One region of the Peribacillus sp. BM1 genome, then DNA from elsewhere that is predicted to be linked to it. Evidence: riboswitches for the same ligand, from Rfam matches in the RefSeq annotation. Region 1 holds a riboswitch; the other holds the start of a gene.
What was found. A riboswitch is a leader RNA that binds a small molecule or an ion and turns the genes downstream of it on or off. The one in region 1 is predicted to bind lysine.

Region 1 (4,690 bases):
AAACCAAATTCTTCGCCAATCACACTAAAGATGAAATCAGAATGACTTTCCGGTAAATACACTTCTCTAGCACCGATTCCACCTTCTAATGCTTTCCCTGTCGTTTGGCCTGATCCGATCGCAAGCAGCGACTTCGTTAATTGATACCCTGTTGAACTGGCGTAATTATAAGGATCTAACCAAGAATAAATCCGTCCAAATTGATATTGCTTAACTCCTAGGTATTTTACTAAAACATCAGGTTGCCAAAGAACGAAATAAAATATCGTTCCTGCAACGGCTGCCCCGCCTGCAAAAATGGGGGTTAGTATCTTCCATGAAACACCTGAAACAAAAATGACGCCAACTAAAATCGCAATTAAAACAAGAGATGTTCCTAAGTCAGGTTGTAGCATAACTAACATAATCGGCGGCATCGTTACAAGACCTAATTTCAACAACAGCCAGAAATCCGTTTTAAGCGTCTTTATTAGATTTTTTTCATGATGAGTGGTCGCCACATTGGCAAGTGCTACAATCAAAAACGTCTTCATGAATTCAGAAGGCTGAATCGAACCTAATTTCGGAATGATAAACCAACTCTTGGCTCCATTTCTCTCTGGAACTAACGAATCTGGAGCGATCACTAGCAAGACAAGTAAAAGAAGCCCAAAACCATAAGCATACCAAGTTATTTTCTTTAATTGATCTGAATCAAAGGTAATGATGGTTGCAACAATGCCTACACCAACCGCGTACCAAAACACTTGTTGTATTAAAAAGTTATTTACATACTGCCCAGATGTCTGCGCGCTGTATATCGCAATACAGCTCGTAATAAACAGAAGAAATAGTATAAAAGCTAAGGTATAATCAATTCTGGATGAAACTTTATTTTTTGATTCCATATAACTCTCCCCTAAGAAGGATTAAGGGAACTATGATCCATAGCATCTTTTTGAGAAAATAATCCCTTTCGTACATCTATCCATTATACTGTAAACAGACAAAATCACAACTATATCGTATATTGGATATTCCCCCACGAAGTCCCAACTTATCATCTTTCTGCGCTAAGTCGCCTTCTCCTCATGTAGATGGTTACAAGTCCCTGACTTGGCGAAAATAGAAAAGCCAATCCAAAGATCACACCCACAACACTGACCATTCATCCTGCTATCGAAGCATCTAGCATCACTGCTGTGTAATGGCCCATTAATAAATAGTAAAAGAAAACGACCGGGATTCCTATCGCGCAAGCCAATCCAGAATCAAATGCCTTGTTCTTTACAAAAAAAATCGTCGTTACAAGTGCGAATTCGAAATGGAAGTTAAACTAAAAAACCTGTAAACATAATGGTCCAAGTTTTCTCTTTGTTTGCTCCAATATATTGGGTCTTTTCATCTATTCTTGTCTAATTATTACTTCCCTTTCAAAATTAAGCATTGCTTGTCCATCTGAAATATACTATACTACAATCATATTTAATTAAATATTCCCATTCACCGATGGGATAGAGGCTGCAACTTATAATAGTAAAGCGGACGAGATTCAATGAAATTGATGACTCCGTTTGAAAGGATAAATTGCCGAAGTTTGGATAAATCATTGACTATCCAGGCTGGCGATGTTTCCGAACAGGAACATCACTGTCACGTTTAGTAACGTGGAGGGCTATCTTCGGAAGGATTTAACGGACTTATCAAACAGCCGTCGATCTTTTTCGACTGCTGTTTTTTTATTTGTCTAAAATACGATGTAACCTTCCATTTGAGCATCTGATCCCAACTAAAACGATGAAAAAGGTTCAGGTACTCAAATTGTATCACCTTATGAAGGTGGCGGTGCGGAGCTGATTTTTGCGAAGCCCCGCCCCTTTTCCACAGAAAAGGAGTGTATAATATCATTGGCGAATTCATCCAAAGCATCTAACCCTACTCAATTAAAGAGAACTCTTAAAGCACGCCATCTTATGATGATTTCTCTTGGAGGATCAATCGGAACTGGGATATTTTTAGCAAGTGGCGGCGCTATTTCTACTGCTGGTCCAGGTGGAGCGCTGCTCGCCTATGCGGCTGTTGGAATCATGGTTTATTTCTTAATGACAAGTCTTGCCGAGATGGCAGCCTACATGCCAGTAGCTGGTTCATTCAGAGTGTACGCCACGAATTTTGTTGATCCAGCATTTGGTTTTGCTATTGGCTGGAACTATTGGTATAACTGGGCAATTACGATTGCCGCGGAGCTTGCTGCAGTTGTACTTATTATGAAATTTTGGTTTCCAGAAAGTCCTTCAGTTATGTGGAGCGCACTGGCACTTGTGATTATGTTCGGCTTCAACTATTTGTCTGTTAAAGGCTTTGGAGAAGCGGAGTTTTGGTTTGCACTGATTAAAGTTGTAACAGTCATCATCTTTATTATTACTGGATTTTTAATGATTTTTGGCATAATGGGCGGAGAATCAATCGGCTTTACAAACTTCACAATCGAGGATGCACCTTTTAATGGCGGATTCTTTGCCATTCTAGGAATCTTCATGGCAGCGGGTTTCTCCTTTCAAGGGACGGAATTACTCGGCGTAGCTGCTGGAGAAAGCGAAGAGCCGGAAAAAAATATTCCAAAAGCAATTAGCACTGTATTTTGGCGAATCCTTCTTTTTTACATTTTATCTATTTTTGTCATTGGGATGATTCTTCCATACACAGATGAACGATTATTAAGTGATGCGATTTCTGTAAGTCCATTCACACTCGTTTTTGAACGCGCAGGATTTGCCTTCGCTGCATCCGTCATGAACGCCATCATTTTAACATCCGTCTTGTCTGCAGGTAACTCAGGCATGTATGCTTCTACTCGTATGCTTTGGGATTTAGCACGCGATGGTAAAGCACCCAAATTCTTAGGGAAATTGGATAAAAGAGGTGTGCCGGTCAATGCTTTAATCGCCACCACTTTAGTTGGATCACTAGCTTTCTTAACGACTTTCTTCGGCGATGGTGCCGTTTATATTTGGTTGTTAAACGCGTCAGGGATGGCTGGTTTTGTTACTTGGCTCGGGATTGCCATCAGCCATTACCGCTTCCGCAGGGCCTATATCGCACAAGGACACGACATAAAGGATCTTCCATATCGAGCAAAGTGGTTCCCACTCGGTCCATTATTAGCACTGTTTCTGTGTATTTTCATTATACTAGGTCAAAACTACCAAGCCTTTACGGGAGGCGGGGTCGATTGGAACGGAGTACTTGTTTCTTATATCGGTTTACCTCTTTTCTTAATCGTTTGGCTCGTCTATAAAGTTAAAAACAAAACAAAATTAATCCCTTTAAAAGACTGTGATTTTGAAAAAAAGTAAGAAAAGAAATCCAAAAGGGTCGGACTTCACACTATTGATGTGAGGTCTGACCCTTTTTTGTATGGGACAACTTCTTGTCCTATAAGTCAAGGTATTTAATATGCTTACATCACTTCATAAGCAGGTGAATGATGCCAGCTGCCTTATAAACATCAGTGTGCAGACGGGAAAACACGTTTCATCGTTTCAGTGAACTCATCGGCAAATCCTGCAATTGGATGACCATTCCTCACATCAGTCGAATACCCTTGCATACGATTAATGAAGTCAGGGTTTGAAGACACGTACACGTTTTCAATCGTTCCATCAGCTGCCCTTACTTTGTCGGCAATTTTCTCCTCTACATTCTTCGCTAGCTCATTGCTTCCTTTGTCCGATAAATCAGCTGCAACATAGGCACTGTTTCCCATCACCATTACTGTAGAATGTTTCACTTCTTTTAGCTTATCGACTTCAGCAGAAAGGTTGTTTCCCTCTCTAATATCGTTATTATTTGTGACATTCCTTGTGTTATAGTTGACATTATTTCTTACATTTTGGACTTCATTCGGAAACCTGGCTCTGTCATAATTTACGTCTGTCGGATTATTTACGTCTGTCGGCCGATTCACACCTATTTTCTCACTACCCTGATTAGTATTGTTGGCTGTACATCCTCCAACAAATAATGTTGCTATTATTCCACCCGCGATGATTGCGTTCTTCATATCCATCACTCCTTTTTCGTTATTACAAATTTAGTGTTCGTCAGAGAAGATGAAATATGTAAGAACCCGAACAAATCACCTGCAACAATTTTTTCCATGTGAAATACTGGTCCTGTTACCTGCATCGGCTTACTTTTTAACCAATTACGATCCGGAAAACAAATTTTCGTGCTAGATTTACCTAATTATGTGCCAGAATGGAGGGTTTACGCGCCAGAACTAACGCTTTTCGAGCGGGATTTATGATTTACGTGCCAGTGCCAAATTTTCATTTATTTGCATACAAAACCTAAAATGACGTTAAATGGCCACCAGTTACTTTGGAAGGATCCCTCATTAAAAACGCTACATTCACCTAATCACATTGGTGGCGGTGCGGAGCCGTAATTTTGGCGGTTTCTCGATAAAATGAGTATACCTACTAAAAGAGTGGCTATATTAGTAAGTCGTGAAGCCTTGTACCCATGTCCTTCACACAAAAAAACAGGCAAGAAGAGTATTATTCTTCCTGCCTGTTCCTTTATTCTCCAGATGTTTCTTGAGTAGATGTTTCCACTGTATTTTCCACCGGAGTTTCTTTATCTTCTTCATTATTATAATTATAGTCAGAAGGTTTAATTGGTGTGAATCCCTTAGGTGTATAGAAGC
Region 2 (4,690 bases), 740 kb from region 1:
TCGATTTTGCGCCACAAAGTGCCCCCCCTTAATTTGTGAAACCCTCGCAAAGATAAAATCAATTCTCCCTTACCCCTGCATTTTCTAAATGTATGAAACTATTTAACAATCTTCTGACATGTCCATTTTACCCCTGTCTGATAATTGCGTCAAGAAAACGGATACAAGATTTCTTTTTTCAAAATAGAAATATTTTACTAGTTTTTTACCTTATTCACCTAAGTAAAATCCCATAAGCCACCATTTATCCAACAATTTAATTTTAGATTTTCCTATAAAAATTAATGCTTCAACTCACAAAACGTATATAATAGTTGTATAGAAAGTGGGGAATACAATGGAAAAAGAAGCTCAGGCTCTGCAAGAATTATCTGACAACACTGAAATGCATATCCCGATTTTTGGCTACGAGTTAATTAGAGAAATACTATTAAATGATATTTTAGGCAAAGATTCTCCCCATGTTCTATACTGGGCTGGAAAACAGTTGGCAAGGAAATTTCCGCTTCACAACATAGATGAAATCATTAACTTTTTCTCTAGTGCCGGCTGGGGGGACTTAACATTGGTCAAGCAATCCAAAGACGAAATCGAAATGACATTAACTGGGATAATGGTTGAAAGACGGTTTGATTTGAACACCGCATGTCACTTTCAACTTGAGACTGGATTTCTTGCTGAACAAATCAGCTTGCAAAAAAAATTCACAGCAGAAGGCGCCGAAGAAACGAAACGTCGCGCCCGCAGAGCTACGATATTCGTAAAATTAGATTTAAAAGACCCGATTGAGTAGATAAAGTGAAACTTCCATAAGTGGGGGGATTGACTTTCCGTTAATATGGGATAAGTAGATAAAGAGGATCGTTTAGCCATGCTTTGCATAGGTTTAACGATCCTCTACTCATTTTTTACGCTTTGACTGCCGTTCTTTCATCAAGTTGAAATTCCACATGCAATGTTTCAACAGCCTGAACCATATCTTTGTCTGGGATAACCGTAGAAACTTTGATTTCAGATGTGCTGACCATTTTCACTTGGATGCCTGCATCTGCAAGAATCGCAAACATTTTCGCTGCAACACCCGGATTAGAAACCATTCCCGAACCGACGATGCTCACTTTCGCTAAATTACTTTCCGTTTCAATTCTTTCAAACTGTAATTCTTTTTTATTACTTTCTAAAACCGTTAACACGTCACTTACGTCATCCTCTTTAATCGAGAATGTTAGATTCGTCGTACCAGTATCCGTAATGCTTTGGATAATAATGTCTACATTTAAGTGCTGCTCGGCAAGGGTTGTGAAAATGGTAGATAAAGAAGTTAACCTTCCAGTCAGTCCAAAAATGGTTACCCGTGTAATACTGTCTTCAAATGCAATCCCTCTAACAATTAAATTCTCTTCCATCGTTACTTCCTCCTCAATGATTGTTCCTTGTTCCTGTTCTATACTTGAGCGAACGACTAGCGGTATTCCATAATTCTTCGCAAACTCTACTGCACGTGGGTGAAGAACCCCTGCCCCAAGATTCGCCAATTCAAGCATTTCATCATAGGAAATCGCTTGTAATTTCCTTGCTGATTTAACAAAACGAGGATCTGTTGTGAACACACCTGTAACATCTGTATAAATGTCACAGCGTTCTGCTTTTAAAGCTGCCGCTAATGCAACAGCGGTCGTATCGGATCCACCTCGGCCCAATGTCATGATTTCACCGCTCGCATCCACTCCTTGGAAGCCCGCTACAACAACGATTTTCCCTACAGAAAGCTGTTCTTTGACCCGATTCGTATCAATATCCAAAATTCTTGCATTCCCATGAATCGATTCAGCTTTAATCCCAGCTTGCCAACCGGTAAAAGAAACCGCGTCATACCCAAGTTCTTGTAAAGCCATCGTAAGAAATGAAATCGTGACCTGTTCTCCAGTTGATAACAGCATATCCATTTCCCGTTTGCTCGGAGTGTTACTGATTTCATTCGCCATTCTAACGAGCTCGTCGGTCGTTTTGCCCATTGCCGATACAACGACAACAACCTCATTCCCAAGAGCCGCTTCTTCTATTACCCTAGTTGCTACATGCTTTATTTTTTCAATATTTCCTACTGATGTACCGCCAAATTTCTGCACGATTAATCCCACTTTGTGACACCCTTTCCAGCTGTTTTTTTGCAAACAAAAAAAGCAATGAGAATTATCTCATTGCTGTGGTAACGTAAATACATACGAATATCACAGTGAGATAGCCCTCCAGAACAAAATTGTTCTGACAATCTGCCATTTATTCAATGTCAGACCAGCAAAATCAAGCTATGAGACTTGATCGCTTCGGCGACTTCCCCTTTCAAGACTTTTCACAGAAGCTCATCCTTCTCCAAGTCTTTACTAATGAAACCCGCACCTCTATCAACACACGAAAAGCATAAGCACCTTGTTCAGCCTCAGGCAGAGCATAAGGCAAACAAGCTGTATGGAGAGCGATTTTCTCTCCATCAGATGGTTTCCTTATGACCTCAGACGGGCTAGGAGCTGTAGCTAGACAGTTAAATTTATTAAAGACGTACATTACTTTTAAAAATTAACTGTAGTATAGCATACCCCATTTTGAACAGCAAGATCATTCTTGCAATTTATTGACAAGCTCTTGAGCGACAGATCGTGGAATGCCTACCGCTTGAACTTCTTCTACCGTTGCTTCACGCATTTTCTTTACTGAGCCAAAATGTTTTAGAAGTAGTTTTTTTCGTTTCTCGCCGATGCCTTCAATTTCATCAAGCAAAGATTGAAAAGCATTTTTACCTCGCAGCTGGCGGTGAAAAGTGATGGCAAAACGATGCACCTCATCTTGAATCCGTTGTAGCAAATAAAACTCCTGACTCCTATGGTTAAGCGGGATAATCTCAAGTGGATTGCCAATCATCAGTTCAGATGTACGATGCTTTTCATCTTTTACAAGGCCTGAGAGCGGGACTTCTAGACCGAGTTCATTTTCTAAAATATCGCGAACTGCTTCAACATGCCCTTTACCGCCATCAATAATGATTAAATCTGGAAGCGGAAGTCCTTCTTTCAACACTCTCGAGTAGCGGCGACGAACTACCTCACGCATTGATTCGTAATCGTCTGGTCCTTTAACCGTTTTAATCTTGTATTTACGATATTCTCGTTTTTCAGGTTTTCCGTCGATAAAGACAACGAGCGCAGAAACAGGATTTGTTCCTTGAATATTTGAATTATCGAAAGCTTCAATTCTGTGCGGTGTATAAATGCCGAGCTGTTCTCCAAGCCTCTCCACTGCTTTAATCGTGCGATCCTCATCCCGGTCAATTAAAGCAAATTTTTCTCCCAGCGCAATGCTAGCATTTTTATTAGCAAGATTGAGTAATTCTTTCTTTTGTCCAATTTTCGGAGTAAGAATTTTAACCTGTAATAATTGCTCCGCTAATTGTGCATCTACTGATTCAGGTAGAAAAATTTCTTTTGGTTTGAAATGATTTGCCTTTGAATAAAATTGCCCCAGATATGTTAGCAATTCTTGATCAGGTTCATCGTATATCGGAAACAACGAGACGTCACGTTCAATCAATTTACCTTGACGAACAAAGAATACTTGTACACACATCCAGCCTTTATCATACGCAAAACCAAAAACGTCACGATCTGTATAATCATTGGACATCATTTTTTGCTTTTCCATCGTAACGACAATATGGGCGATTTGATCTCGATATTCCTTTGCCCGTTCAAAATCAAGTTCTTCAGCTGCCTCATGCATTTTATCAGACAACTCATTTTTAATTTCTTGATAGCCACCATTTAAAAATCGCGTAATTTCACCCATCATCGTTTTGTATGTTTCCTGTGGCACTTCTTTCACACATGGTGCGAGACATTGACCAAGATGATAGTATAAGCACACGCGATCAGGCAATGTATTACACTTTCTAAGCGGATAAATGCGGTCAAGGAGCTTTTTCGTTTCATTAGCCGCGATGACATTCGGATAGGGACCGAAATATTTACCATTATCTTTTTTCACTTTTCTGGTGATGATTAAGCGCGGATGACGCTCATTCGTCAGCTTGATGAACGGATACGTTTTATCGTCCTTCAGCATAATATTATATTTCGGATCATGTTTCTTGATTAAGTTTAATTCTAAAATGAGTGCTTCAATATTTGATGATGTAACGATATATTCAAAGTCTTCAATTTCATTGACGAGTCTAAGCGTTTTTCCGTCATGCGAGCCAGTAAAATACGAGCGAACTCGATTTTTCAGTACCTTGGCTTTACCGACATAAATAATCGTTCCCTGGCGATCTTTCATCAAGTAACAGCCGGGATGATCAGGAAGCAGGGCAAGCTTGTCCTTAATTCGCTGATTCATGTTCAACCTCCCAACCAATCAATCTACATAAAGTGTATAAAAGAAAAAACTCCAAGCCATAGACTTGAAGTTTCTTAAATATAAAAGAATTAAGCGTGTTTTGCAAGAAGTTCTGATAATGCTTCTTTCGGTTGGAAGCCAACCACTTTGTCAACAACTTCTCCATCTTTTAACACGATTAAAGTTGGGATGCTCATTACGCCGAATTTACCAGCAGTTTCTTGGTTTTCGTCTACATCCACTTTAACGATTTTCACTTTGTCACCAATTTCGCCATCAAGTTCTTCAAGAACTGGAGCAA

Region 2: another riboswitch for lysine. It lies ahead of AC1MGI_RS19980 (aspartate kinase); the one in region 1 lies ahead of AC1MGI_RS02675 (amino acid permease).

The regions. Positions count from the first base shown of each region.
Region 1 is NZ_CM155259.1:527,549-532,238, forward strand. It holds gene AC1MGI_RS02670 (FtsW/RodA/SpoVE family cell cycle protein) at 1-887, opposite strand, end outside; lysine riboswitch at 1,487-1,665, shown strand; gene AC1MGI_RS02675 (amino acid permease) at 1,878-3,335, shown strand; gene AC1MGI_RS02680 (YhcN/YlaJ family sporulation lipoprotein) at 3,488-4,042, opposite strand; gene ltaS (lipoteichoic acid synthase) at 4,563-4,690, opposite strand, start outside.
Region 2 is NZ_CM155259.1:4,181,545-4,186,234, forward strand. It holds gene AC1MGI_RS19970 (succinate dehydrogenase cytochrome b558 subunit) at 1-15, opposite strand, end outside; gene AC1MGI_RS19975 (YslB family protein) at 338-793, shown strand; gene AC1MGI_RS19980 (aspartate kinase) at 909-2,141, opposite strand; lysine riboswitch at 2,235-2,413, opposite strand; gene uvrC (excinuclease ABC subunit UvrC) at 2,617-4,389, opposite strand; gene trxA (thioredoxin) at 4,479-4,690, opposite strand, start outside.